3 regions of the Pseudoalteromonas sp. SR41-1 genome follow, and region 1 is predicted to be linked to each of the others. Evidence: predicted binding sites of a transcription regulator. Region 1 holds the regulator's gene; each other region holds the start of a gene.
The links. Region 1 encodes MetJ, which represses methionine synthesis genes. Its sites were predicted from a motif close to TAGACGTCTAGACGTCTA; they were not measured.
Positions count from the first base shown of each region.

Region 2: metK (methionine adenosyltransferase) is a predicted target of MetJ. The motif match lies at 6,210-6,227, and genes of this name have one in related genera.
Region 3: metA (homoserine O-succinyltransferase) is a predicted target of MetJ. The motif match lies at 2,473-2,490, and genes of this name have one in related genera.

Region 1 is NZ_JACJEK010000005.1:165,872-177,000, reverse strand. It holds gene hslU (HslU--HslV peptidase ATPase subunit) at 1-1,165, opposite strand, end outside; gene hslV (ATP-dependent protease subunit HslV) at 1,177-1,695, opposite strand; gene H5118_RS05980 (SPOR domain-containing protein) at 1,775-2,302, opposite strand; gene priA (primosomal protein N') at 2,323-4,509, opposite strand; gene rpmE (50S ribosomal protein L31) at 4,740-4,955, shown strand; gene H5118_RS05965 (malic enzyme-like NAD(P)-binding protein) at 5,482-6,723, shown strand; gene metJ (met regulon transcriptional regulator MetJ) at 6,788-7,108, opposite strand; gene metB (cystathionine gamma-synthase) at 7,398-8,645, shown strand; gene metL (bifunctional aspartate kinase/homoserine dehydrogenase II) at 8,815-11,129, shown strand, end outside.
Region 2 is NZ_JACJEK010000017.1:52,057-63,185, reverse strand. It holds gene panP (pyridoxal-dependent aspartate 1-decarboxylase PanP) at 1-1,619, shown strand, start outside; gene serA (phosphoglycerate dehydrogenase) at 1,672-2,901, opposite strand; gene rpiA (ribose-5-phosphate isomerase RpiA) at 2,911-3,564, opposite strand; gene H5118_RS15020 (5-formyltetrahydrofolate cyclo-ligase) at 3,618-4,214, opposite strand; gene H5118_RS15015 (hypothetical protein) at 4,233-4,781, opposite strand; gene metK (methionine adenosyltransferase) at 4,957-6,108, opposite strand; gene tkt (transketolase) at 6,413-8,404, shown strand; gene H5118_RS15000 (pyrimidine/purine nucleoside phosphorylase) at 8,589-8,903, shown strand; gene hpf (ribosome hibernation-promoting factor, HPF/YfiA family) at 9,081-9,437, shown strand; gene H5118_RS14990 (NRAMP family divalent metal transporter) at 9,640-10,815, shown strand; gene H5118_RS14985 (GNAT family N-acetyltransferase) at 10,887-11,129, shown strand, end outside.
Region 3 is NZ_JACJEK010000009.1:124,642-135,770, forward strand. It holds gene metH (methionine synthase) at 1-388, opposite strand, end outside; gene H5118_RS09915 (homocysteine S-methyltransferase family protein) at 398-1,471, opposite strand; gene metA (homoserine O-succinyltransferase) at 1,461-2,408, opposite strand; gene ettA (energy-dependent translational throttle protein EttA) at 2,631-4,304, shown strand; gene H5118_RS09930 (PilZ domain-containing protein) at 4,459-4,824, shown strand; gene H5118_RS09935 (histone deacetylase) at 4,878-5,786, shown strand; gene H5118_RS09940 (TlpA disulfide reductase family protein) at 5,849-6,352, shown strand; gene H5118_RS09945 (AraC family transcriptional regulator) at 6,354-7,355, opposite strand; gene H5118_RS09950 (GGDEF domain-containing protein) at 7,339-8,259, opposite strand; gene H5118_RS09955 (TonB-dependent siderophore receptor) at 8,557-10,860, shown strand; gene H5118_RS09960 (metallophosphoesterase) at 10,922-11,129, shown strand, end outside.

The sequences.
Region 1 (11,129 bases):
TGTTTTCGGTTTTCTCGTTAACTTGCCAAGCTGCTTTGGCAATACGCTCAATTGCATCGTCGCTAAACTCAATCGATACCTGCTCAGTTTTAAGCAGCTCTCGTTGTTGCTCGGTAAGCGATGCATGAGGCTCTGTAAGGATGCGTTTAAAGTCATCTGCAGTAAGTGCTTCAAGTTCTACTCGAATCGGTAAGCGGCCCTGTAGCTCTGGGATCATATCTGATGGCTTTGCCATCTGAAACGCACCAGAGGCAATAAACAGCATATGGTCAGTTTTAACCATTCCGTGCTTAGTATTTACAGTTGAACCTTCAATTAGCGGTAGTAAGTCGCGCTGAACACCTTCTCGGCTCACATCTGGACCTGAAGAATCGCCGCGCTTACAAATTTTGTCTATTTCATCAATAAACACAATACCGTTTTGCTCTACTGCAAAAATAGCTTGCTCTTTTAGCTCTTCAGGATTTACTAATTTAGCGGCTTCTTCTTCCGTTAATAGTTTGAAGGCTTCTTTGATTTTTAGTTTACGCTTAGTGCGCTTATCGCCGCCCATGTTTTGAAACATGCTTTGTAGCTGGTTGGTCATATCTTCCATACCAGGAGGCGCCATAATTTCTACGTTTGGTTGTGCTTGTGCTAAATCGATTTCAATTTCTTTATCATCTAGCTGACCTTCACGTAGCTTTTTACGGAACGTTTGGCGAGTTGATGAGTTATCATCACGCTGCGTTTCGCCGTATTGATCTTTCGCTGGTGGTAAAAGGGCATCTAAAATGCGCTCTTCTGCTGCTTCTTCGGCGCGATGTTTAAATTTCTTAGTCTGCTGTTCGCGAGTCATTTTAATTGATACATCGACTAAATCGCGGATGATAGTCTCAACTTCTTTACCAACATAGCCAACTTCAGTGAACTTAGTCGCTTCTACTTTAATAAAGGGTGCGTTAGCAAGTTTTGCTAATCGGCGGGCAATTTCTGTTTTACCTACACCGGTTGGACCAATCATTAAAATGTTTTTTGGTGTTACTTCGCTGCGTAAATCTTCTTTGAGTTGCATGCGGCGCCAGCGGTTACGAAGTGCGATAGCCACTGCTTTTTTTGCTTTAGCCTGACCTATAATGTGCTGATCTAGCTCGTGAACAATTTCTCTTGGGGTCATATCAGACATGATAGTTCCTATTATAATTCTTCGATTGTTTGGAAGTTATTAGTAAATACGCAGATGTTGCCTGCAATAGTTAAGCTTTTCTCTACTATTTCACGAGCGCTTAAATCTGTATTTTCTAAAAGGGCGGTTGCAGCTGATTGTGCAAAGTTACCACCACTGCCAATTGCAATTAGGTCGTTTTCAGGTTGAACCACATCGCCATTACCGGTAATAATTAAAGAGGCTGTTTCGTCTGCAACAGCGAGCAGCGCTTCGAGTTTTCGAAGTGCACGGTCGCTGCGCCAATCTTTAGCCATTTCTACTGCGGCTTTAGTCAGGTTTCCTTGGTGCATTTCTAATTTGCTTTCAAAGCGTTCGAAAAGAGTGAAGGCATCAGCAGTACCGCCGGCAAAACCAGCGATTACTTTGCCATTATAAAGACGTCGAACTTTACGGGCGTTGCCCTTCATTACTGTATTACCAAGAGACACTTGGCCATCGCCGCCAATTACAACCTTGTCGCCACGGCGTACACTTACGATAGTAGTCATGTTATTCCTCATCATCGAGCTGCAGAGGCAACTCGTAAAAAACGATTATGAAGAGGTTATATGGGTGAATGGTTTATTTTCAAGTCCAGCCCCAAATTCCGCAGCCGACTATTTTTACACGTTTAAGTTTGTTTTTATCACTTTCGGCTTGGCGTTTGGTTTTATATGGGCCTAAGCGCACTTTATACCAAGTACCATTGCTGCCTTCAGCCTGTTTTATTTCAGAAATGAGGCCTGCAAATGCTATTTTAGCTTTTAGCGATTCCGCTTGTGCGTGGGTTTTAAACGAACCACACTGCATAACGTAAGGACCTTTTTGCTCAAGTTCTTTCACTTCAACTTGAATCTCGTGGTTTCTAATTTCTTTAATAAACTCTGGTGTGCGTGGAATAACCACTTCTACTTTTGCGGGCGCAGTGGGGTTTGCTTGTTTTTCGACAAGTTTTGGATCTGCATTACTTTTTATAAACCATAATGTATAAGCAAAACCACCGACGAGTAAGATGGCTATGACAGCTAAAAGAATAGGAAATGGTTTTTTAGCGGGTGCGTTTTTTTTACTGTTTCTGCCTGCAGGCTTTTTGTTAATATAATCGTGCTGTGCCATGGTGTTATTTTGGCCTTAACCTAAATCATGTCTATAGGGTCTACGTCTAAGCTCCAGCGTACTTTTTGTGCAAGTTTACTTGAACTTAAATAATCAACCATTTGCGCAAGGTACTGATGTAATATGCGACGATCTTGCGCTTGAATATGTAATTGAAAACGATACATACCTGCGACTTTTTCAAGTGGAGCAGGGATCGGACCGAGCAATTGTATACCAGATACCCCATTCACAGGAACCAAATCCGTCAAAAAATCGACGACTAGCTTAATGCTGTGTCCTTGTGCACGGACAATAGCCATATTTGTAATGGGTGGTAAGTCTGCATCATCGCGTTCACTCAGTGCAAAGCGAGCAAAGTCTTGGTAACCATTATTAACTAAGTCTTGTAAAAGTGGGTGTTCTGGAAAGTGTGTTTGTAATAATACTTGGCCAGGCTCCCCTGAACGCCCAGCTCGCCCCGCGACTTGAGTAACTAACTGTGCTAAATGCTCTGTTGCCCTAAAGTCGCATGAGTATAAACCGCTATCTACGTCTAAAATTATAACAAGGCTTACATCTGCAAAGTGATGGCCTTTGGCAAGCATTTGTGTGCCTACTAAAATGCGTGCACCGCCTAGGTTTATTTCATCTAGTGCTTTTTCAAGGCTGCCTTTACGGCGAGTTGAATCGCGGTCTATGCGAGTAACGGGTGTATCTGGAAACTCGGTCGATAAAAACTCTTCAATTTGCTCTGTACCTTTGCCATTTGGAAATATTTGCGTGCTTCCACAATCAGGACATTGGTGAGGAACAGGGTATTGATCGCCACAGTGATGACAAATCATTTGCCCAATCGCTTTATGAAATGTGGCGCTGGTACTGCAGCGTTTACATTCACTTAGCCAGCCACATTCATGGCAAATAAGAGTGGGTGAAAAACCTCGACGATTCAAAAAAACCATAACCTGTTTACCGCGATTTAAGTGTTGGCGCATAGTTGCAAGGCTTGCATGTGCAATACCTGCTTGGTCGGGTTGGCCTTTCATATCGAGTAACTTAAATTGGTTGTCTGTCGCAGTTTGCGCGCGCTCGGTTAAACTTAGTAGCTGATATTTGTTATTAATTGCTTTGTGAAGTGTTTCAAGTGCGGGTGTAGCACTGCCTAATATAAGTGGTATTTTATGCTGAAAAGCTCTGTATGCGGCCAAATCACGAGCATGGTAACGAAGGGTATCTTGTTGCTTAAATGATGAATCGTGCTCTTCATCGACAACTATCATACCGAGTTTTAAAAATGGCAGAAAAATACTCGAACGTGTGCCTATAACTATTGCACAACTGCCTTTTTCGCAAAAACGCCATGTTTGCAATCGCTCGTTGTCGGTAAGGGCTGAATGCCAAAGCATAATGGGTGTATCAGGAAAGCGGCGACGAAAACGGTTTACAGTTTGTGGCGTTAAGCCTATTTCTGGCACTAATACTAATGCTTGCTCGCCACGTTTTAATACTTCTTCTAGGCACTGTAAATACACTTCTGTTTTACCACTGCCAGTTACGCCCTCTAATAAAAAGCTGCTAAATCCATTGCTTTGATTTATTGCTGTACAGGCAACCGCTTGTTCTTTATTAAGTACAGGTTTACTACCGACAGTTGGTGCAACGCTTTGCCATTGGTTATCGTGTTCAATAGTTTGCGTAATGAGTTCTTTATCTATTAGGCTATCTATTGTTTTTTTACTAAAGCCAAGAGCTTTTAATTCGGTTAACGATGATTTCCCCGATTGCGACAACTGCTTTAATAAATTGAGTTGTGTTTTGGCTTTTAATGACGGTACTTTTGAGCCTTTTTCTGTCAGAGCAACCATGTTAATACTGGTTTTATCTGGCGATTCACCTTGGCGAAGTGCACTCGGTAGCGCTATGTGAATAGTTTCGCCTAAGGGATAGCAATAATAGCGGGCAGTAAAGCTAAGGAGTTCTAAATGTTGGGCGCTTAAAATAGGGGTGTCGTCTATTACCTCTATAATATTCTTAATTTTATCTAAAGGGACGTCGGTACTGTTTTTAATACCCAGAACAACAGCTACTTTTTTTTGATTACCAAAAGGTACTAAAACCCGCATGCCCGGTAGTATGGGTGTTGATAAGCCACTGAGCTGCTCTTCTATTTTATAATCAAAGGTGCGTGGAAGCGGGACTTTAATAGCAACTTCAACAAAACTCATAACAACTCAACCCGTAAAATTAATGCTGTAATGTACTAAAAATACCGCTAAAAACCTACTAGCAATAGTACTTGAGAAAGAGATTGTTCACTTTTTTAGCGAAAAGATAAATAAATACTTGTGCAGGGGAAGGTTGTTGGATAAAATCCGCCACCAACAAATTTGTTTTAACGACGTATGGTGCCAGACTTCGGGTTTGGAGAGCGATGCGGCCTTAACTAGAGGTTCCTATGAAAGAAGGTATTCACCCTAAGTACGAAGTAATTTCTGCAACATGTTCATGCGGAAACAAATTCGAAACTAGCTCAACTCTTTGTAAAGACATTCACTTAGACGTATGTTCTGCGTGTCACCCGTTTTACACTGGTAAGCAAAAGATTTTAGACACTGGCGGCCGTGTTGATCGCTTCAACAAGCGCTTCGGTGCACTTAGCAGCAAGAAGTAATTATTGCTGTTTAGTTAAAAAAAGCACCTTAGGGTGCTTTTTTTGTGTCTAAAATTTACTACTTCTTATCTTATTTAGCTTGCTCGAGCTACATCACACCTTGCATAACTATTTCCTATTCTTATTCTGAGTATGCATAAACCTTTGCAGACAAATTGATAGATATTCTCTATATTTTAAATAGTACAAATTTTAACTAGGTTGATAAAAGTAGCTAACGTGGGCTTATCTGTTTTTAAAGTAGTGTAGTAGGCTGTTATTTTAAGTTTATGATGATACGTTAAACATACATTTTTTTAATATTTTAATAGACATAAACGCACCTCAAAACTTACTTTTTTGGTGAATTTTTATTTATCAAATGTTTATATAATCCTGCAAAGTTACTGAAAAACCTCTTAAAATTAAAGGATATAGCATATAACAGGATAGACCTGATATTGCTTGGAATTTAAAAATAATAAGGGTATCGTACCCCAAGACTCCACCTCTCACTTTAACTTAAATTGCAGGATACCATCGCGTTATGTCTGACTTTCGTGAACAAGCACTACATTATCACTCACATCCCGTACCTGGTAAAATTAGCATTGAGCTAACAAAACCAGCTGAAACAGTTCAAGACTTAGCCCTAGCTTATAGCCCAGGTGTCGCTGAGCCTGTACGTGAAATTGCCGCAGATCCTGCAAATGCATATAAATATACCGGTAAGGGTAACATGGTTGCGGTTATCACTAATGGTACTGCAATTTTGGGCTTGGGTAATTTAGGTCCTTTAGCGTCTAAACCAGTAATGGAAGGCAAGGCGTTATTGTTTAAACGTTTTGCAGGGCTTGATTCTATTGATATTGAAGTAAAGCACAAAACAACAGAAGACTTTATTAACACGGTTGCCAATATTGCTGACACATTCGGTGGTATTAACCTTGAAGATATTAAAGCACCAGAGTGTTTTGAAATTGAAAAAGCATTAATAGAGCGTTGTAGCATTCCTGTTTTTCATGATGATCAACACGGCACCGCTATTGTTACGGCTGCCGGCATGTTAAATGCACTAGAAGTACAAGGTAAATCAATTGAAGATGCAATAATTGTATGTTTAGGTGCAGGCGCTGCTGCAGTTGCGTGTATGGAACTGTTAATTAAGTGTGGTGCACTGCGTGAACACATTTATATGCTTGACCGCAAAGGTGTTATTCATACTCGTCGCGATGATTTAAATGAATATAAACAGCTTTTTGCTAACAATACCGATAAACGCACATTGCAAGATGTAATTGCAGATGCTGATGTGTTTGTTGGTGTTTCGGGTCCTAACTTGTTAGCTGCCGAAGATTTAAAACTAATGGCAGAAAAACCGGTCGTGTTTGCATGTTCAAACCCAGATCCAGAGATCGATCCTGCACTTGCTCACGGCGCACGCAACGATTTAATTATGGCAACAGGGCGCTCTGATTACCCTAACCAGGTTAACAATGTTTTATGTTTCCCGTTTATTTTCCGTGGTGCACTTGATGTACGTGCAAGCGCGATTAACGATGAAATGAAAATTGCTGCAGTTGAGGCTATTCGTAGTATTGCCAAAGAGCCTGTACCTGCAGAAGTTTTAAAAGCCGCAGGCGTAGATAAGCTAGAGTTTGGTGCGCAGTATATTATTCCAAAACCAATGGATCCGCGTTTACTACCGCGTATAGCTAAAGCTGTAGCACTTGCTGCGGTAGAGTCGGGTGTTGCGCAAATTGACTTGCCTGAAAACTATATGGCGTAATATATAACGCTTAAACAAAAAAACCTCAGCAATGCTGAGGTTTTTTGATTAAAAAGGTAACGATTTATTCTTCGTTTAAAATAGGCACTTCTAAACCCATTTCTTGCATTATCTTTTTAACTTCTTCTGGTACTTTTTCTGCGTTGTCTTTACGTAGGTCATCGTCATTTGGTAAAGGTTGGCCAGTAAATGCATGCAAAAACGCCTCACATAGCAATTCACTATTTGTTGCATGGCGAAGGTTGTTGATTTGACGACGCGTACGCTCATCCGTTAAAACTTTTAATACATTTAGCGGGATCGAAACGGTGATCTTTTTAACTTGCTCTGATTTTTTCCCGTGTTCTGCGTATGGGTGAATATACTCACCATTCCATTTAGCCATAAGATGTATCGTTGCCTCAGATTATTAATTTCTCACACGGTATAAAAAGCGTGTAAATATGCGTGAAATTCTATCGATTTAAAAAAGATAGTCAAATAATAGATACCAATCTATCTTAATAAGCCTATTTGGGATGTAAAAATAAGCTCACTTTTGTGAGCTAAAATGTGGTACTAGCAAACGCCTTTCCTAACTTTAGCCATCTAGAGCTTTAAAATACTTTGACTTATTAAAACGGATAACTTACTCTTTTAGACGTCTAAACATCCAAATTAATCAGGTGACGAATATGAGCGAAAAAAACAAAGCGACCATTGCTGTACGTAACGGCGTTGATGCTGATAAACATCATGGTGCAGTGGTGCCGCCAATTTATTTATCAACGACTTATTCGTTTGCCGACTTTGATACCAAGCGTGAGTATGATTATGGCCGCAGTGGTAACCCTAATCGTGATATTTTAGCAGAGACGCTTGCTAAGCTTGAAGGAGGCGCTCGCGGCATAATTACGGCCACTGGTATGGCAGCCGTGCATTTAGCTACTCAGCTACTTAACAGTGACGACACGTTAGTAATTCCACATGATTGTTATGGTGGTAGCTATCGTTTATTTACATCGTTACAAAAACGCGGACTATTGAAGCTTGAAGTATTAGATTTAACAAAAGAAGAAAGCCTTCAACAAATTTTAGCAATTAAACCTAAGCTTATTTGGATAGAGACTCCAAGTAACCCAGTACTTCGTTTAACCGATATTAAAGCGGTTACCGATGTTGCTAAGCAATGCGGTGCATTGGTTGCCGCAGATAACACGTTTTTGTCTCCTGCCTTACAAAACCCTATTAAGTTTGGTGTAGATATTGTGGTGCATTCAACTACTAAATATATTAACGGGCACTCAGATGTAGTGGGCGGCGCTGTTATTGCTGCAACACAAGAGCTTGGTGATGAGCTTGCTTGGTGGGCAAATAATATTGGTATTACGGGCGCTCCTTTTGATAGTTATTTAACGCTTCGTGGTCTACGTACTTTAAATGTGCGCTTAAGGCAGCACCAAGAAAATGCGCTAGCAATAGCTAAGTACCTTGAAAGTTCCAATTTTGTAAGCCAAGTTTACTATCCTGGACTTGAGTCGCATCCTCAACATGAACTTGCTAAAGCACAACAACTTGGCTTTGGTGGCATGGTTAGTTTTGATATTAAAGGCGATATAAACGACGCGGCAGCATTTTTAACTAGCCTTAAAACGTTTAGTTTAGCTGAGTCACTAGGTGGCGTAGAGAGCTTAATTTGTCACCCTGCAACTATGACGCACGCAGGTATGGAGGCAAAGGCACGTTTAGAAGCGGGTGTGGGCGATACGCTTATTCGTATTTCGGTTGGGATTGAAGATATACACGATTTAATAGCTGACTTTGAACGAGTATTTGAACTTGTAAAACCAGGGCAAAATAAAAATGTTGGCCGTGTAGGCAAAGGTGCTGGCACTTCTGGTGGAAACGTTAAATTAAGTGCAGCCCGTCCAGCGCTTTGGTAATTAATACCAATCCGCAATAATACCTAATCAATTTGAGGGATTAAACCGCACGATAACATCGTTAAAAATTCCTAATATAGAACAACTAAATAACGAAATTTTTGCCTTGTTATCGATACGGTTTTCTTACCTCAAAATAGACAACTTAATTAAGCGAATTGGTATAAATATGGTCAATTGTGTACATAAATTTGGTGGTTCAAGCTTAAGCTCTAGTGAGCGCTATCAAAGCGTAGCTAAAATAATTATTGGGCATACTCAGCCGGGCGACTGTGTTGTGGTGTCTGCTGCAGGTAAAACTACAGATACACTTGTGTCGTTGTGGCAAAGTTATCAGCTGCAAGACACGCAAGCTGTCGCTGATATTTTACTGCAGTTAAATAACCATCAAAGCGATTTAATTGAGCAGTTATTACAAGCTGATTTAAAGCGCTGCGCACTTAGAACACTAAATACCGAGCTTAGTAATATTGCAGAACTTGCTCAAGCTGAGCAGCTAAAAGAGGCTGCGTTACTTGCGCACGGAGAACTGTGGTCAGCACGTTTACTCGCTACTTATTTACAGCAGCTAAATATTGAGGCGTGTGCTCAAGATGCCCGTAGTCTTTTTACCTTAAACGATGGTGAATTAATGCATGCGCAAAATGCGCAGCAATGTCGACAGTCAATTTTACCTAATAAGATAAATATTGTTACTGGGTTTATTGCCGCCGATACGAAAGGTGAGACCGTAACACTTGGACGCAACGGTAGCGATTATAGTGCAACACTACTTGCAAATTACTGTGATGCTAAGCAGGTATGTATTTGGACCGATACACAGGGTGTGTTTAGCACTGATCCTCGAAAGGTAAAAAAGGCGATTAAGTACGGCAAAATTTGTCGCGGACAAGCTAACTTATTAGCTCGTTTGGGTAACCCTGTATTACATGCAAAAACACTATCGCCACTTAAAAACAGCGATATTAAGCTAGCTGTTCGTAGTAGTTTTGATGTGCAAGCAAGCCCAACAGATATAGTAAAAGAAGGTTCAGCAAAGAAAAAGCGCTTTATAACCACGCTGCAAAATGTTGATTTGTTAATGGTTGAAGGATTAAGTGAAGGTGAGGTCGCAAGCGTTAGTCAGCTTATTCAGCATAGCCTTCATCATTTTAACCATAATGGTGAAGTGTATTTAGTAGTACCGGCTGCACAAACATATCAAGTTATTAATTACTTTGCTGGTAGAGCTAATATTAGTGAGTCAAATTTAAATGGCTGTGCAATTATTGCCCCTGAGCAAGACGTTAGCGTATTAAAACTGCAAGCTTTAGAGGTATTAGCTGAGCAGACTATAAAACCGCGTTTTGTGCATCAAGATAATGGTTATGTTTTATTACTAACAGACCAATTTATAGATAGCGATATACAAAGCGCCTTACACGATAAGCTAATCAATAAAGGCCAAGAAATAGCCGTTATAGTTGCGGGCCTTGGCAATGTAGGCGATGCTTTTATTGAGCAGTTATCGGCACAATTTGAGCGTTTATCAGACGACTTTAGTATTAAATTGGTAGCGCTGGTTCGCTCTAAACATATGTTATTTAATGCAAGTGGCATAAATATATCGCAATGGAAAACTCAATGGCAGCATGAGGCGAATAGCTATGAAGCTGCGGATTTACTTAATGCGATAAGCGAGCTTGACTACGAACATAAAGTTTTAATTGATATTACTGCAAGTGAGCAGTTTAGCTTTTTATATACAGATTTTGTAGACCGAGATTGTCATTTAATTAGTGCTAACAAATATGCAGGTACAGCACCTACTTCTTGGTATAAAGCACTTCGTAGTAACCTTGGCGAACGTAATTTACATTGGCGATATAATACAAGTGTAGGTGCAGGCTTGCCTATCAATTTTACTTTGGCTGATTTGCAAAATAGTGGTGATAAAATTACGCGTATTGAAGGCGTGTTCTCGGGTACGCTTTCGTGGTTATGTAGTAAGTATGATGGTACCACTGCTTTTTCTGAGTTGGTATTAGAAGCTCAGAAAATGGGATTCACAGAGCCTGACCCTCGCGAGGATTTATCTGGACGAGATATGCAGCGTAAGTTACTTATTTTAGCCCGAGAGTTAGGTATAGAGCTTGAGCTTGATGATATTAGCTTATCGGCATTAATGCCCGGCGATCTTGCGCTAGGAAGCTGGGAAGACTTTCTAAACAATAAAGCCCAGCTAGATGCGTTCATTGAAGAGCATGCTGATACAGCAAAAGCTAATAACTCAGTACTGAGATACACAGGCCTATTAGATATAACAAAAACTGAAGTTATCGCTAAAGTAGGAATTACGTATGTGACCAATGGAGATGTGTTAGCAAACCTTACACCTGGCGATAATATTTTTGTAATTAATAGCAAATGGTATAGTGATAACGCGCTTGTGATTCAGGGGCCTGGGGCTGGGAAAGAAGTAACCGCTGCGGGTGTACACTCTGA
Region 2 (11,129 bases), on a different contig from region 1:
AAAAGCGTTGTGCCGTCGCCTCTAAAGAAAGCCTTAAGCGTATATTTACTGTACCTGAAGCGCCAGACTCAACTTTAAGCAAAATCGAGCTTGAAATTTCGAGTAATTTAGCAGGTTTTCTAAACGAAAATATAGCGGCAATTGAAAAACCATTACATGAAATAGAAAAAGATTTTCAATCGGCAGTGATCCCAGAAGATCCAACGTTTGTCTCTGCTTATGCCCAAGACATAATGGAGCAACTTGTTGCACATTCTGTGCATACAGCTGCGCCTAGTTTTATTGGTCACATGACCTCTGCCTTGCCGCACTTTTTATTACCGCTGTCAAAATTGATGGTAGGGCTAAATCAAAATCTAGTAAAAATAGAAACATCTAAAGCGTTTACGCCTCTTGAGCGTCAAGTGCTTGGGATGATGCATCATTTAGCTTATGGGCAAGAAGACTCATTTTATTCTAAATGGATGCACAGTGCTAAAACCTCATTAGGTGCATTTTGCTCTGGTGGTACGGTTGCTAATATTACTGCGCTTTGGATTGCGCGAAACCGCTTATTAAAACCTGATGGCGATTTTAGAGGCATTGGTGCACAAGGCTTAATTGCTGGTATGCTGCATTACGGTTATAAAGGTTTAGCAGTATTAATATCAGAACGCGGACATTACTCATTAGGTAAATCGGTTGATTTACTCGGCATTGGTCGCGATAACTTAATTGGTATTAAAACTTGTGAAAATAATAAAGTCGATGTAACAGCTATGCGTGAAAAAGCACGTGAGCTTGAAGCGCAAGGCATTAAAGTAATGGCGATTATTGGGGTCGCGGGGACAACCGAAACCGGTAATATTGACCCACTTGATGAAATGGCCGACTTAGCACAAGACATTAACTGCCATTTTCATGTAGATGCTGCATGGGGGGGAGCGACCCTTTTATCGAGTACGCACCGTCCTTTACTAAAAGGGATTGAGCGAGCAGATTCAATTACCATCGATGCACATAAACAAATGTATGTACCAATGGGAGCGGGTTTGGTTTTATTTAAAGACCCCGCTGCAACTGATGCAATAGAGCATCACGCTGAGTACATATTACGTAAAGGTTCAAAAGACTTAGGTAGCCACACGCTTGAAGGCAGCCGACCGGGTATGGCAATGTTAGTACACGCTTGCTTACGTGTTATTGGTCGTAAAGGTTACGAAATGCTGATTGATCGCAGCATCAAAAAAGCACATTACTTTGCTGATTTAATTAAGGCTGATGAAGACTTTGAGCTTATTTCGGAGCCTGAGTTGTGCTTATTAACGTATCGTTATGTACCTAAGCAAATTAAACAAGCAATAGCCGATGCAGATGCTGCAACTCGGTTAGATATTTTTGCTTCACTGAACCGTTTTACTGCCAGTATGCAAAAGCGTCAACGCGAGTCAGGTCGCTCATTTGTATCACGTACACGCTTAACGCCTTCTAAATACGACAATCAACCAACGGTTGTATTTAGAGTGGTTCTAGCTAACCCGCTTACCTCAGGCGCTATTTTAAAAGAGATATTAGCTGAGCAAAAAGAGTTGGCTGCAACAGATCCGGTATTCAAAAAATACTTGAGAAAGTATATGTAATCTAAATACAAAAAAGGGTCCATAAGGACCCTTTTTTAATATCAAAGAATGGTTAATGTAAAATACGTGCTCTAATTGTACCCTCAACAGCGCTCAGTTCTTTAAGTGCTACTTCAGATTGATCTGTATCAACATCAATAACTACATAACCAATAGATGCGTCTGTTTGTAGGTATTGCGCAGCAATATTAATACCGTGCTGTGCAAACGCTTGGTTAATTTGCGTTAGTACACCTGGGCGGTTGTGGTGTACGTGTAATAAACGGCTACGATTAGCAAGCTCAGGTAGCGATACTTCAGGGAAGTTAACCGCAGTAATAGTTGAGCCATTATCTGAATATTTAGCCAATTTACCCGCTACTTCAATACCAATGTTTTCTTGCGCTTCTTGTGTAGAACCACCAATGTGCGGCGTTAAAATAACATTGTCGAATTGGCGCAGTGGCGATACAAATTCTTCATCGTTAGATTTTGGCTCAGTAGGGAACACATCGATTGCTGCACCACTTAGTTTTTTCTCTGTAAGCGCTTCTGCAAGAGCATCAATATCAACAACAGTTCCGCGTGATGCATTGATCAAAATAGACCCCTGCTTCATAACTGCAAGTTCTGCTGTACCAATAAGGTTTTTAGTTTGCGGTGTTTCTGGTACATGTAAGCTAATAATATCAGAGCGTTGTAACAGCTGAGTAAGGTTATGAACTTGTGTTGCATTACCCAGTGATAACTTATCTTCGATATCGTAAAACTCCACGTTCATACCGATATTTTCAGCCATAATACCTAGCTGAGTACCAATGTGACCGTAGCCAATAATACCTAATGTTTTACCACGTGCTTCAAACGAACCATTTGCTGTTTTTAACCAGCCACCACGATGAGCCGCTGCATTACGCTCTGGAATACCACGTAATAAAAGTAGAATTTCGCCAAGTACAAGTTCAGCAACTGAACGAGTATTAGAAAATGGAGCGTTAAATACAGCAATACCACGTTCGCGTGCAGCATCTAAATCAACTTGGTTTGTACCAATACAAAAACAACCAATAGCAACTAGCTTTTCAGCTGAGTCTAATACGGCTTGGTTAATATGAGTACGAGAACGAAGTCCTACAAAGTGAACATCTTTAATGCGCTCTTTAAGCTCGTCCTCAGGTAAGGATGTTTTAACGTAGTCGATATTGCTGTAACCGTTACGTTTTAGCGTTTCAACAGCGCTTTGGTGAACACCTTCAAGCAAGAGAATTTTAATTTTGTCTTTTGCTAACGATACCTTACTCATAACCTCATCCTATTTAATTTGTGGCCCATTTTTGGTACCGATAATCACTTTATCAGCACCTCGCATCGCAAATAGGCCGTTGGTAACTACGCCAACAATTGAATTTATTTGTGTTTCAAGTTGTTTGGCATTGGTAATTTTTAAGTTAAATACATCTAATATAACGTTACCATTATCGGTAACTACGCCTTGGCGATAAACAGGGTCACCACCAAGTTTTAATAATTCTCGTGCAACGTAGCTGCGCGCCATTGGAATAACTTCCACCGGAAGCGGGAAGTCGCCCAATGTATCTACCAGCTTTGTGTCATCAACAATACACACAAACTGTTTTGCAACTGCAGCTACTATTTTTTCACGTGTTAGTGCTGCGCCGCCGCCTTTAATCATTTCGTTTTGAGCGTTTATTTCGTCAGCGCCGTCAACGTATACATCTAAAGCATCAACGTTATTAAGTTCAAACACTTCAATACCTAACGCTTCCAAACGTGCAGTTGACGCTTCTGAGCTTGATACAGCGCCTACAATAGTGTCCTTTACTGAGCCAAGGGCATCAATAAAGTGATTAACAGTAGAGCCTGTACCGACACCTACAATGGTGTTTTCTTTTACAAACTCGAGAGCTGCCCAAGCAGCTGCTTTTTTTAATTCGTCTTGTGTCATTGCTTTGTGCTCATGTATGTCAGAAATATGCGGTTAGTAACCAAAATTAAATGTTACCAACAGTATGTTTTATCTGGGGTGATAATGGTTTTAAGAGGTACGTCCCATGACTCGATTGGTAGAGCATCAACTTTTTGGCATTCATGTGCAAGGCCAATTAGTTGTGGTTTTTGCCAATTTTGTTCATGTAAACGTGCCAATGTCCGGTCGTAAAACCCACCTCCCATTCCTAGGCGATTACCTTGTTTATCAAATGCCACTAATGGCATAAGGAGGTAATCAAGCGCTGGTAATGGGCATATTTGAGAGCAGTTCAGCTTAGGCTCCAAGATACCATAGCGATTTGCCCTCATGGGTGAGTTTTTCTCATAGCGCTGAAATAGTAAATTAGCGCCATTGAATGGGTGTATTATAGGTAGATAAACAGCATGGTTTAAGTTCCATAATTCTTTAATTAACAATGAAGTGTCTAGTTCTCCGTCGTTACTTAAATAAATGGCAATATGCTTTGAATTCGTTGTGTTTTCGCTTTTTAAGTGTTGAATAAAATTCATTTTTAGCGATTGCGCAGCAATTATTTGCTGATTATTTGACAAGTTTTTACGGGTGTTACGAATTTCAGCTCTTATTTGTGCGCGTTCATTGCTCATTAAACTAATTAGCCATTTTTAAAAAGAGAATAAATCGGGAAAAATTAAAAAAACAGCAAGTACAACTAGCAAAATGGTGGCAGTTGCAATCAATGAATATAAAAGTAAGTTACTGCGTTTTTTAGGAGTAGCTAAATCCTCATCTAGCATTAGGTCGTCATTTTGCCATTCGTCTACACTTTCGTCTGGTGTATTTAATTGAGCTTCAGGAAGGCGTTGCTCTAGCTCATCTAGCTTTTCTTCAAGGCGTATTAAGCTGCTAGTGATGTAATCAAGTGCATCAAAAATACGTTCATCACGTTGGTTGTTATTTGCAGCTGCGGGGGAGCTATTTTGAATCGCATTTGAAACAGCTTGCAGCTTACTTTTAATACCTAGGCTTGCTAATAACTTAGTCTGTTTTAACGCTTTGTCTTTATCGCTTGGCGCAAACAGCGGCTTACCTTTAAAAAAAAGAGCTACTTTTTCATCTGACGTTTTTAATTTTGCAGCTAAGTTTGCGCACGCTGTTTTTATGTCAACGTTATCGGCAAGTCCTGCAAATATAACGCGAAAGTTATCGGCCATTTAACTATCCCTAAAGCTTTTATAATGAAATGAGTATATACCTAAAGTACAAAAGAATTCGAGGTTGATTTTATAGTTATTTTGTAGACGTACTACAAACAATGTAACTGATAAGTTTTAGATACAAAAACGGCCCTATTAAGGGCCGTTTTTAATTTACTTCAACACTTTTAGCTTAAAGGCCAGCAGCTGCACGAAGTGCATCAGCTTTATCTGTACGTTCCCAAGGGAATTCGTCACGACCAAAGTGGCCGTAAGCCGCTGTAGGAAGGTAGATAGGGCGCTCTAAATCAAGCATTTGAATTAAGCCGTAAGGGCGCAGGTCAAAGTGTTCACGAATAAGTTCGATTAAACGGCTTTCTTCTAACTTGCTTGTACCAAACGTTTCAACGCTGATAGATGTAGGCTCTGCAACACCGATTGCGTAAGAAACTTGTAATTCACATTTATCAGCAAGGCCAGCCGCAACTACGTTTTTAGCAACGTAACGTGCAGCGTATGCAGCTGAGCGGTCAACTTTTGATGGATCTTTACCAGAGAAAGCACCACCACCGTGACGAGCCATACCACCGTATGTATCAACGATGATTTTACGACCTGTTAAACCACAATCGCCCATTGGTCCGCCAATTACAAAGCGACCCGTTGGGTTAATGAAAAATTTAGTCGCGCTTGTAATAAGCTCTGCAGGAAGTACCGGCTTGATGATAGTCTCCATCACCGCTTCTACTAAATCTTTTTGCGAAATGTCTTCGCTGTGCTGAGTAGATAGTACTACTGCATCAATACCTACTGGCTTACCATTTTCGTATGCAAAAGTAACTTGAGATTTTGCATCTGGACGTAACCAGTTAAGCTCGCCGCTTTTACGTACTTGCGCTTGGCGCTGTACTAAACGGTGTGAGTAAGTAATTGGCGCAGGCATTAGTACTTCTGTTTCGTTACATGCGTAACCAAACATAAGACCTTGGTCGCCAGCACCTTGTTCTTCTGGGCTAGTACGGTCAACACCTTGGTTAATGTCAGGAGACTGTTTACCAATAGTGTTTAAAATTGCACATGAATCTGCATCGAAACCCATGTCTGAATGCGTGTAGCCAATTTCACGTACTGTTTTACGTGTAATTTCTTCAATATCAACCCATGCGCTAGTAGTGATTTCACCACCAACCATAACCATACCTGTTTTTACGTAAGTTTCGCACGCAACACGGGCATGAGAGTCTTGCTCTAGGATAGCATCAAGTACCGCATCAGAGATTTGATCGGCGATTTTATCCGGATGACCTTCAGAAACTGATTCAGAAGTAAATAAATGTTTTGCCATTGTAATTCTGCTCACAAATATTGCGCTTCACAAACGTCGGTATTAGCGCTAAAAAATTAAGGGGCGTATTTTATCGAAAACAAAACACCTTGCATAGTGTTTTTACGCCTAGACGTCTAAATAAAATTACTAATAACTTTTTGGTCTTAAAAAATATTCATAATGCCTCACTTTTATAGGGTTTTTAATTGCACACAGCCCCCACAATAAGTAAGAATGGTCGATATAAACAAACCCAAGTTACTTGGGTGCATAAACAAACACATAAATACCCGCGCAAATACACATAAAGGTAGGAGAATTCATGCCATCTCGCAAAGAACTTGCAAATGCTATTCGCGTCTTGTCAATGGACGCAGTACAAAAGGCCAAATCTGGTCACCCTGGAGCCCCTATGGGCATGGCTGATATCGCAGAAGTATTATGGCGCGATTATCTAAAACACAACCCAACAAATCCAGAGTGGGCTGACCGTGACAGATTTATTCTTTCAAACGGCCACGGTTCAATGCTTATCTATTCTCTATTGCATCTAAGTGGTTACGACTTACCACTGGACGAAATTAAAAACTTCCGTCAAATGCATTCTAAAACACCAGGTCATCCAGAATATGGTTACGCACCAGGAATCGAAACTACTACGGGTCCATTAGGTCAAGGGATCACAAATGCCGTAGGTATGGCAATTGCCGAAAAAGCACTTGCTGCACAGTTTAACCGCGAAGGTCACGATATTGTTGATCACTTTACCTATGCATTTATGGGCGATGGCTGCCTTATGGAAGGTATTTCTCATGAAGCTGGTTCACTTGCAGGCACATTAGGTCTGGGTAAACTTGTTGCATTTTGGGATGACAACGGCATTTCAATCGATGGTGAAGTAGAAGGTTGGTTTACAGATGACACGCCAGCTCGCTTTAAAGCATACGGTTGGCATGTAATTAGTGGTGTTGATGGCCACGACAGCGATGCTATAAGTGCTGCAATTGCAGAAGCTAAAAGTGTTACCGATAAACCATCACTAATTTGTTGTAAAACAATTATTGGTTACGGCTCACCTAATAAATCTGGTAGCCACGATTGTCACGGTGCACCACTAGGTGATGACGAAATTAAAGCGTCTCGCGAATTCTTAGGTTGGACTGGCGATGCGTTCGAAATTCCTGATGATATTTACGCACAATGGGATAGCAAAGAAAAAGGTCAGCAGCTTGAATCAAGCTGGGACGAAAAATTTGCAGCATACGCAAAAGCATACCCAGAGCTTGCAGCTGAATATAAGCGTCGTATTAATAACGAACTGCCTGGCGATTGGGCTGAAAAATCTCAAGCGTACATTGAGCAATTACAAGCAAACCCTGCAAACCCAGCGTCTCGTAAAGCATCGCAAAATGCATTAAACGCATTTGGTCCGTTATTACCAGAATTTATGGGTGGCTCAGCCGATTTAGCAGGCTCAAACTTAACAATTTGGGATGGCTCTAAAGGTTTAACACACGACGATGCAAGCGGTAACTACATTTACTACGGTGTACGTGAGTTTGGTATGTCGGCAATTATGAATGGTATTGCCCTTCATAAAGGCTTTATTCCTTACGGTGCTACGTTCTTAATGTTTGTTGAATATGCAAAAAATGCCGTACGTATGGCTGCATTAATGAAGCAACCAAGCATTTTTGTATACACGCACGATTCAATCGGTTTAGGTGAAGATGGTCCAACTCACCAACCAGTAGAGCAAATTGCAAGCATGCGTTTAACGCCTAACTTATACAACTGGCGCCCATGTGACCAAGTTGAGTCGGCAATTGCATGGCAACAAGCTATTGAGCGTAAAGACGGTCCTACATCGTTAATTTTTACTCGCCAAGGTCTTGAGCAACAAGCGCGTGACGCACAGCAATTAGCAGACGTTAAAAAGGGTGGTTACATCCTTAGCTGTGACGGCAATCCTGAAATTATTTTAATTGCAACGGGTTCTGAAGTGCAACTAGCACAAGATTCAGCAACTGAGCTACGCAGCCAAGGTAAAAAGGTACGTGTTGTATCTATGCCATGTACTGATGCCTTTGAAGATCAAAGCGCAGCATACAAAGAAAGCGTATTACCGGCATCTGTTACACGCCGCGTAGCAGTAGAAGCAGGTATTGCTGACTACTGGTACAAGTACGTAGGTCTAAATGGCGCAGTAGTAGGTATGACTACCTTTGGTGAGTCGGCGCCTGCTGGTGAGCTGTTTGAGCACTTTGGTTTTACTGTGGCAAACATTGTAAGCAAAGCAAACGAGCTTTTTTAATCGCTTTGATTAAATAAAGTAAGTAATTGAAAAACCCGCACATGTTGCGGGTTTTTTTATGCCCTTACATGAAGCAACTTCACCTTGAACAATGCTGCTTTCCTTGCAAGAAAGTAAGCTATCAGGCAAGGTAGTGCGATAAAATTTATAAATAAAAATCTTAAATTAATAGCAGGAGCTAAAAATGCCAAAGTTCGATAACGTAAGTGTAGTAAAAAAAGCCAATGTATATTTTGACGGAAAAGTGTCGAGCCGTACCGTTATTTTAGGTGATGGAGAAGCGAAAACGTTAGGCTTTATGCAACCAGGTGAGTTTGTTTTTGATACAAACCAAAAAGAATGCATGGAGCTTTTAGCTGGCCAATGGGATATTTTATTACCAGGGGCAAGTGAGTGGAAAACATTTAACGCAGGTGAATCGTTTAATGTTGATGCAAATGTAAGCTTTAAAGTAAAAGTATCTGATTTTGCTGACTACTGTTGTTCGTACACAGATTAATCAATACAGCTAGACGTCTGAAAGCCCATGCACTATGGGCTTTGCATAAACTTTGCACAACGCATGATTTAAATCACCAAAAACCGCAAATAAACCTCAAATATCTCTCTTTTTTCCTTGTGTTAATCTAAATAGCCCCCAATACTATTTATGAGGTAACAAATAAAAGGATACCCTATGAAAATTAATCTTTCTGGTCACCATGTTGAAGTTACTGACTCTATTAGAGAGCACATCAACGAAAAATTTTCAAAAATCGAGAGCCACTTTCCATCGCTTATTGCACTCGATATTATTTTGTCTAAAGAGCATCATAAAATCCAAGCTGAAATTAGCACTAATTACGAAGGCACGCGCATATCGGTAAAAGGGGAAAACGAAGTTATGTACCCTGCCATTGCAAGCGCAGCTAAAAAACTCGATGCGGCACTAAAACATCGAAAAGGGCAGATAAAAGCAAACTTACACGAAAAGCCTGTTAGCACTACACCTGAAATCGCACACGAGATCATCCAAGAGATGGATCTTAAATAAAATTTAGTCACAAAGTATTGTAAAAAAGAGCCGTATGGCTCTTTTTTATTGCCTGTAATTTAGGTAAGTTATGCGTTCTTGCAGTTTATTAATCAAAAAAATTAATAAAAGCAGCGTATAACACACATATTTTGAGAAATTAATGCACACAACAAAAGCAGTATGGAAGTCTCGACTAGGTGCGCTTGGACCTGGAATACTCATGGCAACAGCCGCTATTGGCGGTTCTCACTTAGTTGCCTCTACGCAAGCTGGGGCAATATTTGGCTGGCAACTATTTTGGCTAATACTGGTTGTTAATGTTTTAAAGTACCCGTTTTTTCGCTTTGGTATGGAATACACACTCGCGACTAAAAATAGCCTAGTGGAGGGCTATAAAAGTAAAGGCCCGTTTTATTTTTACAGTTTTATCGGTTTAAACATTGTAGCCGCCGTAGTTAATACCGCTGGCGTATTACTACTTACTGCAAGCTTACTGCATTACGCGTTGCCCGTAGTGATAGAAGTAACACTGCTATGTTGGATATTATTAGGAGTGTGCTTAGCCATATTATTGTTAGGGCACTTTAAAGCGCTCGACAGTGTGGCCAAAGGCATAATGGGGTTATTAACGCTGGCTACCGTTATTGCGTTAGTTATCGCGTTTAGTAATGGCCCAATGGCGCCTGCTGACTATGTTGGCCCATCACCTTACGAGCTGGCTATGCTGAGCTTTATGGTGGCTTTAATGGGTTGGATGCCAGCCCCTATCGAAATATCTGCATTAAGTTCTTTATGGCTAAAAGAAAAACAAGCGCAGCAAACAGTTTCTAAAAGCCAAGGCTTGTTCGATTTTAACGTAGGTTACTGGCTTACAGCTGGCTTAGCCTTGGTATTTTTTAGCTTAGGTGTATTAGTGCAGTACGGGCAAACCAGTAGTATAGAACTCGGCGGTGTCGCGTTTGCCAAGCAGCTTATTGATATGTACGCATTAACAATAGGCGAGTGGGCAAGGCCGCTTGTATCAGCAATCGCCTTTTTATGTATGTTTGGCACTACACTTACCGTGCTAGATGGCTACGCCCGCACGCTTAACGAATCTCATAAACTACTTGGCTTTAAGCAATCAAAACACAGCCTAAATATTTGGCTTGTACTGCAAGCACTAGCTGGCATGGCCGTTATTTTATTCTTTAAATCAGCCCTTGGTCCAATGCTTACGTTTGCAATGACACTTTCGTTTGTTACCACCCCCGTTTTTGCATGGCTTAACTTTAGCCTTGTGCGCTCAGAGCCTGCTATAAAGCACAGCGTGCTATTACGTAGTTTAACGTGGTTAGGTTTAGTGTATTTAGTAGGCTTTGCTGTTGCGTTTGTAGTATGGAAACTAGCAGCCTAAATAGAGCCACTTACTTTAGGGTTTTCATTAAAGCCCTAAAGCATTAAATTCTAGGATTAAACGAGGTATAAATGGATATTAGAATAGGTGAGCTTTCAAACCCACACGTTATAAAACTACTACATGCGCATCATAACGATATGCTAAAGCACTCACCTGTTGAGAGCGTACATGCACTTGATGTGAGCAAACTCACTCAGCCCGATATAATCTTTTATAGCTTATGGATTGATAATAATTTAGCGGGTGTTGGCGCGTTAAAAGCGCTCGATGCCACTCATGGCGAAATTAAATCAATGCGCACCTCAAGCAAC
Region 3 (11,129 bases), on a different contig from region 1:
CACCAAAACGTTTTATTATTTTAGCTTGGCGAATAAACGGCTCTTCGCCCTCTTTTAGCGATATAGAGTTAACAATGGCCTTACCTTGAATACACTTTAGGCCTGCTTCTATTACTTCCCATTTAGAGGAGTCGACCATAATGGGTACGCGTGAAATATCAGGCTCTGAGGCTATTAAGTTTAAAAACTTAACCATCGCGGCTTTTGAGTCCAACATGGCTTCGTCCATGTTTATATCAATAACCTGTGCGCCATTTTCTACTTGTTCGCGGGCCACTGTTAGCGCGGCTTCAAAGTCTTCTTCCATGATTAAACGTTTAAACATGGCAGAACCGGTTACATTGGTACGTTCGCCGACATTAGTAAATACTGCTATTTGTTGGGTCATGTTGGCTCCTTAATTTAAGTTACAGGCTTCAAGGCCTGATAAACGCATGCGTACTTCAAGCTCTGGCAATTGGCGTGGTTTAACGCCCGCTAGACCTTTTGCAAAAGCACGAATATGCGCAGGCGTGGTGCCACAACATCCACCTACTATATTAATAAAGCCCGATTTACCCCAATCGATAATTTCGGCTGCCATTTCAGGCGCTTCTAAGTCGTATTCACCAAACTCATTAGGCAAGCCCGCATTAGGGTGTACCGATGTAAAGGTTTCGCACACGCGCGAAAGCTCTTCTACATATTGGCGCAGTAAATCAGGGCCAAGCGCGCAGTTTAAACCAATCGAAATAGGCTTAATATGGCGAATAGAGTTATAAAATGCTTCGGTTGTTTGCCCAGAAAGCGTACGGCCAGAAGCGTCAGTAATAGTGCCCGAGATCATAACTGGTAATGTGCGCCCTGCTTGTTCAAAGGCTTCTTCTACACCAAACGAGGCGGCTTTTGCATTAAGCGTGTCGAATATAGTTTCGATTAGTATTAAATCGGCGCCGCCTTCCATTAATGCAAGGGTAGACTCTACATACGCAGTAACTAGCTTATCAAAAGTAACGTTTCGGTAACCCGGATCGTTTACGTCTGGCGAAATTGAACACGTTTTAGATGTCGGCCCTAAAACACCGGCTACATAGCGCGGTTTTTCTGGCGTTTTAGCCGTAAATTCATCGCAAATTGCGCGTGCTAATTTAGCCGACTCTAGGTTTATTTCACGGCTTAGGTTTGCCATGTCGTAATCTTCCATCGAAATAGTGGTCGAGTTAAACGTGTTGGTTTCGATAATATCGGTGCCCGCTGATAAAAAACCACGATGAATATCAGTGATTAAGTCGGGCTTGGTTAGGCTTAATAAATCGTTATTACCTTTAATTAATACATGCCAGTCTTTAAAACGCTCTCCGCGATAGTCTTCTTCTTCTAGCTTATGATCTTGGATCATAGTGCCCATTGCGCCATCTAAAATTAAAATGCGTTCTTTTAATGCGGCACTTATTTCGGCTTGCTTATTATTTGTAGGCGCGTTATTCGGCATAGTTGTTAGTCCTCACGTCTTGGCTAACTAAATTAATATCATACGGTGTGGTTTGGTACACGTAGTAATTTAACCAGTTCGAAAAAAGTAAAAAAGCATGGCTTTGCCACGTTTTTGAAGGTTGTTTGGTTGCATCGTCATCCGGAAAGTAATTTTCGGGCTTTGGTGCATTAGGGCTTTTTTTACAATCGCGCTCGTATTCTGCTTTTAGCGAGTCGGCGTCGTACTCTGGGTGGCCGGTTATAAACACTTGGCTACCCGATTTATTTTTAAGTAAGTAAGCCCCTACTCGCTCAGAACCTGCCAGTACAACGAGTTCTTCACAGGCGTTTATTTTATTTATATCAATGTGGCCGTAGCGTGAGTGCGGTACCAAAAAGGTATCGTCGAATCCGCGAGTCAGTGCACCGTGATCAAAATAACACTGGTGAGTAAATACGCCACACAGTTTATCGTCTTTTAAATCGCGTTTTAAATTGTAACGGTGATATAACGCTGCATGCGCTGCCCAACACGAAAATAACGTAGAGGTAACGTGTTGCTCAGCCCAATCAATAATGACTTTTAGCTCATCCCAATACGCTACATCGTCGTATTCTAAATGCGCAAGTGGCGCACCGGTTACTATTAATGCATCGTAATTGTTGTCTTTAACCTCAGAAAAGTAACGGTAAAAGGTATCAAGGTGCTCTTCTGAGTTGCTGCTACTGCGGTGAGTGTCGAGGCGCAGTAGTTCTACGTTTACTTGCAAAGGCGAATTGGCAAGTAAGCGAATAAACTGAACTTCGGTTTCTACTTTATTAGGCATCAAGTTTAAAATAGCCAAACGCATTGGGCGTATTTCTTGCGTTTTTGCACGACTTTTTGGCATTACAAATACGTTTTCTTGACGTAAACGTGCAATTGCCGGCAACTCGTCTTTTACTGTAATTGGCATACTTTACTCCTGCTCATAAAAACCGAGGCTTAATTATGAACTGAAAGTAAAAAATATCAACCTCTAGATGTATAGATGTCCAAATGAAATTTATTCATGATTTTATACTTTACTTACAAGCATCCTTTGGTGCTTTAAAACCCGCCATTCGTTGACTGTTTCACCCGTCAGCCACTACAATACAACATTGAAATTTTTATTATTATTTGAAGGCTTTCCTCCATGGTTTTACCTGATAAATTTATATTCTCGATGAGTCGAGTATCTAAGGTTGTGCCACCTAAGCGCACTATCTTAAAAGATATTTCGTTGCACTTTTTTCCTGGCGCTAAAATTGGTGTGCTTGGTTTAAACGGTTCTGGTAAATCTACGTTACTGCGTATTATGGCCGGTGTTGACCAAGATTTTGAAGGTGATGCACATCCTCAGCCTGGTACTAAAATTGGTTATTTACCGCAAGAACCTGTTTTAGACGAAAGTAAAACAGTACGTGAAACTGTTGAAGAAGCTGTTGGCGAAGTTAAACATGCACTTAAACGTCTTGACGAAGTGTATAACGAATACGCCATGGAAGACGCTGACTTTGACGCACTTGCAAAAGAGCAAGGCGAGCTTGAAGCTGTTATTCAGGCGCACGATGGTCATAACATCGACAACGTTTTAGAACGCGCAGCTGATGCACTTCGCCTGCCAGAGTGGGATGCTAAAATTGAGCACCTTTCAGGTGGTGAGCGTCGCCGTGTTGCTATATGTCGATTATTACTTGAAAAACCAGACATGCTTATCCTTGATGAACCTACTAACCACTTGGATGCTGAGTCGGTTGCATGGTTAGAGCGCTTCTTACACGATTACGAAGGCACTGTTGTGGCTGTAACGCATGACCGTTACTTCCTTGATAATGTAGCTGGTTGGATATTAGAGCTTGACCGTGGTGAAGGTATTCCATGGGAAGGTAACTACTCTTCTTGGCTTGAACAAAAAGATGCGCGCTTACAGCAAGAACAAAAATCTGAAAAAGCACGTCAAAAATCAATTGCGCAAGAACTTGAATGGGTTCGTTCAAACCCTAAAGGTCGCCAAGCTAAGTCAAAAGCACGTATGGCTCAGTTTACTGAAATGCAGCAGTCTGATTACCAAAAACGTAACGAAACTAACGAGATGTTTATCCCACCTGGTCCGCGTTTAGGTGACCAAGTACTTGAAGTAACTAATCTTCGTAAGAGTTTTGGCGATCGAGTTTTAATTGATGACTTAAGCTTTAGCATGCCAAAAGGTGCCATTGTGGGCATTATTGGCGCGAATGGCGCAGGTAAATCAACGCTGTTTAAAATGATAAGCGGTGAGCAAACGCAAGACAGCGGTAACATCAGCGTTGGCGAAACAGTACACCTAGCTACTGTTGATCAGTTCCGCGACGGTATGGACGAAAGCAAAACTGTTTTCCAAGAAATATCAGACGGACAAGACGTACTGAAAATTGGTAACTTTGAGTTCCCAAGCCGAGCATATGTAAGTCGCTTTAACTTTAAAGGTAACGATCAGCAAAAGTTTGTTAAAGACCTATCAGGTGGTGAGCGTAACCGTTTACACCTTGCTAAGTTATTAAAAGCTGGCGGCAATGTGTTACTACTCGATGAGCCAACCAATGACTTGGACGTTGAAACACTACGTGCACTGGAGAACGCTATTTTAGAGTTCCCAGGTTGTGTAATGTGTATCTCGCATGACCGTTGGTTCCTTGACCGTATCGCTACACATATTTTAGATTACCGTGATGAAGGTCAAATTAACTTCTTTAATGGTAACTACACTGAATATGAAGAGTGGCTTAAAAAGACCCTAGGCGCTGAGGCAACTCAACCTAAACGTATTAAGTACAAAAAAATTGGCTAAAAATATTGGTTAATTTTATGTTTGTATAACTTAAGCCCTGCACTTTGCAGGGCTTTTTTATGTCACCAGCATTACAGGAGCACATCTTGCTAGCATGTAGAGAATTACCCGCTATGCTTAATTTATTATAAAAACAGTAAGGCTAAATTAGGTTATGCAAAATCGTCGACAGTTTTCTCGTGTGCTATTTTCAACTAACGCTCTGTTATGTTTTGATAGCCAACAGTATCCGTGTAAATTACTCGATCTATCGTTACATGGCGCGTTGGTTACTAATTGTGATGCATTTATTGGCAGCCACAATACGCAAGCAATACTGCGTTTTACATTACCTCAAAGCGATATAGAAATAAAAATGGAAGTAGTGATTTGCCATATTGAAGCCGATCATATTGGTTTAAAATGCCATCACATTGATATAGACAGTATTACTTATTTAAAGCGTTTAATAGAGCTAAACTTAGCCGATGATGAGCTACTGCATCGCGAATTAGCGTCACTTATTAATGACTCACAATAGACTCATTCTCTTAAGTTGATTACCATAGCGCAAACTTTATAAAGCTTGTAAATATGCGCTTAAATCCTCATTTGCCTTTGGTATACCATCCTAACTACTCGTTTAGCTTTGATCCTAAGCATCGCTTTGTAATGAGTAAATTTGCACATTTATATCAACATGTTGCAGAGCTTGGTTTAATCGGCAGTAACCTAGTTGAGCCAATATTAGGCACGCCAGAGCCCCTTGAGCTTGTGCATTGCGATAATTATATCCAAGATTTATGGCACAACCGCTTAGATGAAAAAGCAATGCGTCGCATTGGTCTACCTTGGTCAAAAGAGCTTATGGCACGTACATTTACAGCCCCTCAAGGAACGCTTCAAACAGCCCGCTTAGCACTTAAACACGGTATAGCGTGTCATCTTGCTGGTGGTACACATCACGCACATAATGACTTTGGTTCAGGTTTTTGTATGGTTAACGATTTGGCCTTTACCACGCAAACTTTAATTGAATCGGGTGAGGTAACTAACGTACTTATTTTTGATTTAGACGTGCACCAAGGTGATGGCACAGCTGCAATGTTACAGCATCAGCCCTATGCGTATACTTGCTCTATCCATTGTGAAAAAAACTTCCCCTTTAGAAAGTCCGCTAGCGATTTAGACATTGGCCTGGCAAATAATATGAAGGACGACGAATACCTTGCCATAGTTAACGAAACACTAAGTTATTTACTTAAAGAGCTAAACCCAAGCTTAGTACTTTACGATGCTGGCGTTGATATTTGGCAAGGTGATGGCTTGGGTAAGTTAGATATTAGCTGGGATGGCATAGCTAAACGTGACCATTTAGTGCTAAAACGCTGCCTTGAACACAATACACCTGTAGCTACTGTGATAGGTGGAGGTTACGATAGAGATCACCTACGCCTCGCTAAACGCCACGCTATTGTTGTTGAACAAGCTGCTGGCTTTTAGTTTGAAATGAAAATGTTAAATTATCGTTCTTGTTTAATATGTAAAATAAAAAAGAGCATATTATGAAACAGCTATTTATTACCATCACGCTAATTTTATTAAGCTTTACAGCTTACGCACAAGATACAAGCTCAGAAGCAACATATCCTAAATTGCCAACATTAAATTTACAAATGGCTGATGGGTCGCCACTCAATACTCAAGATTTATTAGGTCAACCTTACGTTTTACACTTTTGGGCAACATGGTGTCCGTACTGTAAAAAGCTGCAGCCAGCACTTCAAAAAATTGATGATATGGGATTAAAAGTTATTGCCGTGAGCTTTGAAGAAGATGACGATGCTACTCCCGCTAAAGCACTTAGCGAAAGAGGTTATACTTTTAAAACAGCTGTAAAAGCCGATGCAATAGCACAGCAATTAGGTATACGAGGCACACCTACTACATTATTTGTAAATAAAGAAGGCAATGTAATTTGGCTGACTAATACGTCAAACCCAGAAGATCCAAATCTTCATTTAAATGCACGAACATTGTTGCACTCCATAGAAATGGCAACTGAGTAACTTATTGCGCTTTTAACTGATTAGGTGTTAAGCCTGTCCAGCGTTTAAAGGCGCGCCGAAAGTTAGGTATATCGTAAAAAGCTAAATGTTCAGCGACTTGTTCGTTATGTTTGGCGCACAGAGTAAGTAGGTAAATAGCTTTGTGCTTATTTTGCTCATCTATTAACGCTGAAAAGCGTACCCCATTGAGTTTGAGTCTGCGCTTAAATGTAGCTGAGCTCATAGCAAAGTGCTTTGCGGTGCACTCTAAATTAGCACTTGGGTGAGAGTATAAGTATCTGCAGACGGCTTCAATAAAAGTCATGCTAACTACGCTTTTATTATGTAGCTGCGACTGCGCTTGCATAAATCGTAATTGACTCGCATGCGGGTTTTTAGCCCTTAACATGGTTTTATTTAATACCCAGCGAGTACATGGCTTATCAAAACTTACCTTTAGCCCTAAATTTTGCTCATATTCTTGAATATGCCGAGGGCGTTTAAAAGCAAAGTCGAACTGACAATGCGGGTAACTTTCGCTCACTCGTTTAAGTAAACTATAAAATGCAGTGCTGTATATCTCTAGCACATAGTGGTAAAGGCTTTCATCAAACCCATGTGCTGGCTGAATATAAATATAAACATTATCGTTTTTAATATACGTTTGGCTAAACAGCAAAGGCGCTAATTGCATTCTTAAAAGTGATAATTGCTTTAATACTTGAGCTAAATTATCGCTATATTTTAATGCCTGAGCTTCGGCTCGAGTGTCGTTAATAAGTTGGCTACCGAGTAAAAAACCACTGTCAGTACTTTTCATCAACAACTTAAATTGAGCTAATAAACGCACCTGCTGAGACACACTAAATGTATGCTGAAAATTAAGTAAGTCTTGTTCAAAAATACCGGTACCGCGTAGCAGCTTATGTAAATTTATGTTTCGGCTTTGAGCAAGCTCTACAGCTGACGTAATAAGCCCTTGAGCGCTTAAATATTTGTCGTCTTGGCTAACAAACATGTGCACGGTGCGCTACTTTTAGTTGATGCTTTTTTTGTTGTAATTGACTATGCAGTTGGCTTGTTAGTTTACCTGTACTGCTATGCGTATTACCTTGTATTAAGGCGGTAGTGACATATTGAAACTTTGCTTTTTTAGATGCTTCAACTTTAAATGCACAATGCTTTAGAGCTCCTTTAATTTGTGCCATCAACTCTTTAGCTTGCTGCTCTGTGGTGGCTGGCATCAATACCATAAAGCAATCTCCTGCGTAGCGGCACACTACATCACTTAGTCGGCAATTCATTAACAATAGCTCGCTAATTTCACGCAGTAACCGGTCGCCCTCACTAAAGCCAAACTCACTATTAAAATGCGAAAAATCACGAATATCAATAGCCCCAAGCCAGAGTGGTTGTTTGCTCGTAAGTTGCTCTTTAATTGCAGAATCTAGGTACTGCGCCTTATAAAGACCTGTAACTGAACACACCTTATCGTGCTCACGTAAATGCGCTTCACGGCGGCGTAGCTGACGATTTAATACGTACTGCTCTTGATGCCAATAATACAAACCCACACTCGTTAACAACATGCCTAAAGGTGCTGGCAGAGATTCAATCCAACTGAGCCATTGATGGGCGGGATGCATTAGCCATTCATCAAGTAAATCGAGGGTTGCCGAGAACATAAATAACCCAACACCTATCACTAAGTAAGTGGTTACTTTACCCGGTGGTCTTGAAATTAATAACGCGGCAATCCATACGAGAGTCATTAACACAATACCGCCCTCCCCCATAATATCGAGCCACTGAATACTGGCGTAAGTTTTTAATACACCTAAATAACTACTTAAAAACACAGCGCTAAAAAACATCGCAATAATAGCGTTTATTAATAATCGGTGGCTGATAAAGGGGTTAAATCGCATGTGCGGTATCTCGTTTATAAATGAGTTTTAAAGTTAGTTCATACAAGTTTTTGTTAGCAGGGTCATATTAGCTCAGCTATATGACAACGAGATGATACCTACTTTAAAAACAGCCCTGCACGGTACATAACACCTGACTTTACGAGGAGTGATAAAAGCTCAATACGCTCTAGATATTGCTCAAACACCTCTAAATACATGTATTTAAACTAAACACTGTCACATTTACGTAATCAAATATCTTTAGCTTGCTCGCCATATCAAGAAAAAACCCAGCAATAACCAAGAGCAAATACAATGAAAGACTTTAAAATAAAAGCACTGGTAGCCGCATTAGCCTTATGTAATTTAACGGCTTATGCAGAAGATGATGCAAAAGAAACCACAAAAAAAGATATCGAAGTTTCTGACAAAATTGTTGTATACGGTGAAATTGGCTACAGAAACCGCTCAGACGAACTCGCACCAACCTTAGAATATTCACAAGAGTACTTTCAACGTTTTGAACCATTGACCGCAGGCGATGCATTAAAACGAGTACCCAGTGTTACATTTTTATCGGATGTGCTTGAATCGGATGGTGCACGTATGCGGGGGTTAAGCCCTGCTTATACAAAGGTGCTTATAAACGGTGAAGAAGTACCTGGCGCTGGTGCCGACCGTTCATTTTTTGTTGACCGAATTCCGGCTGAGTTAATTGAACGCGTTGAAATTATTCGCTCATCAAGTGCTAACCGCTCAGCCGATGCTATTGCGGGCACATTAAATATTGTATTGCGCGATGGTTACAGTTTAGATGGCGGTTACTTGCGTGCTGGTGGCTTGCTTTATGACGATGGTGAATTTAAAGAAAGCTTGGCTGCTGTGTACGGTACTGAATTTGCTGGTGGGCGCTTATTACTTGGTGCAAATTTACAAGGCAGATATAACCCAAAACAAAAAACTAGTTTGCGCTACGGCGATAGCCCTGAAAACAATATAAATTTTCAAACAGAAGAGTTTGATAACCGCGAAGACCAATCAGACACTCGCGATGGCGACGACACGTCACTTAACTCCAGCTACGAAATTGTTTTTGACGACGATAGTCAGTTTAATATTAGCGCTATGTGGGTTGATACAGAGCGTACTGAGGATGAACGTTCATTTGAATACAACGACCCAACTGCAACCAATAACGATATTGTAAATGGCGGTAACTTAGAAACAGATAATGCCAATGTTAAATATATTGACCAAACTAATTACAACATCAATACCGCTTATGAATTTCCACTACTAAGCGGCACAAGTAAGTTTAAATTTGGCTTTGCTCGGTTTGAAGAGTCTGTTTATGAGCAAGAAGTCGAATTAGATACGTCTGAGCTGCCAATGATATTTGAAGAAGAACAAGCTCGCAGCAACATAGACGATAAAGAATGGACTCTACAGTGGCAACACAGCCAACCTTGGGGTGACAGCAAAGAAATTCAGCTTGGTGCATTTTTACAAAATAAAAAACGCGACAGTGAAATTTTAGAATCGCAAAACGAATTAGAACTTGCACTTACCAGTTGGGATCAATACGCAGCATCACCTTTAACGCTTGCTGCATTTAATAGCGAGTACGAAGCGGTTACTGGTGGTGTAAATACTTTAGAAGAAGATCGCTTTGATTTATTTGCCCTTGTTAAGCACAAAGATGATTTATTTGCTTGGGAGCTGGGCGTTCGCTGGGAGTCTACCGATTCTAAAATTAATGATAAAACAATTGGCGTGACCGAAAGTAATAGTTACGACTTTATCCTCCCCTCGGCACACTTTCGTTATAACGTTAGCGAAAATGGGCGTATAAGTGCATCGATTGCGCGTAGTTTACGCCGCCCTGAGTTTGATTTTTTAACGCCGGCACTTATCGAAAAAGAGCTTGGTGATAACGACCAACTAGGGAACCCTGAATTAAAACCAGAATCAGCTTGGGGTATGGACTTAGGCTACGAGTATCGCTTAGGAAAAAGTGGCGTTGTAGGTATTAATTTATTTTATCGCAAAGTAAATGACCTAATAGAAATAGCAAATACAGGACAAGAAGGCTCTGAGGGCGAAGGTACATTTGTACTGCAACCACGCAACACCGGCGATGGTAATGTTAAAGGAATTGAGCTTGATTTATCTACTCCACTTGGCGCATTTAGCATGCCTAATACGGGTGTATTTTTAAACTACTCATGGCTTGATAGTGAAGTAACCGATTTTTTTGGAACTCGCAAATTTAACGACCAATCAGACTACGTTTATAACATTGGGTTTATTCAAGACTTACCCGAACTCAAAGCTGCATTTGGCGTAACTTACCGTAAGCAAGGTGATGCCTATGGACGTATTGTAGGTGAAGAAATAACTACATCTTACAGTGCCGACTTTGAAGTGTTTTTAGAAAAACGTTGGGAAGATGTAACGCTACGCTTGGTGGGTTCAAACCTACTTGATGCAAGTAAAGACGAAACCTTTAATAAATTTGATACCGTTGAAGATCAGTTTAGTAGAAGCTTTGATGAGTACGAAATTGAATCTGAAGAAGCGGGACCGGTTTATCAACTTATGCTGCGTTACGCATTTTAAATAAGTTTATGAGGTAGTGCTAATCACTTTATTTAGCGCTACCAAACATGAGAGAACTATAATGATAAAAAAAACATTACTGCTAATAACATTTGGCTTATGCAGTATACAAAGCGTATTGGCAAACGTAACGTACACCGATGTATTATACGAGCAACAAAAAATTGCCAACTTGACGGTGCTGCCTAAGAGCTTAAATTTTACGGTTATTGGTGATTGGGGACATAACGGGCACTTTTATCAAAAAGACGTAGCACACCAGTTAGAAA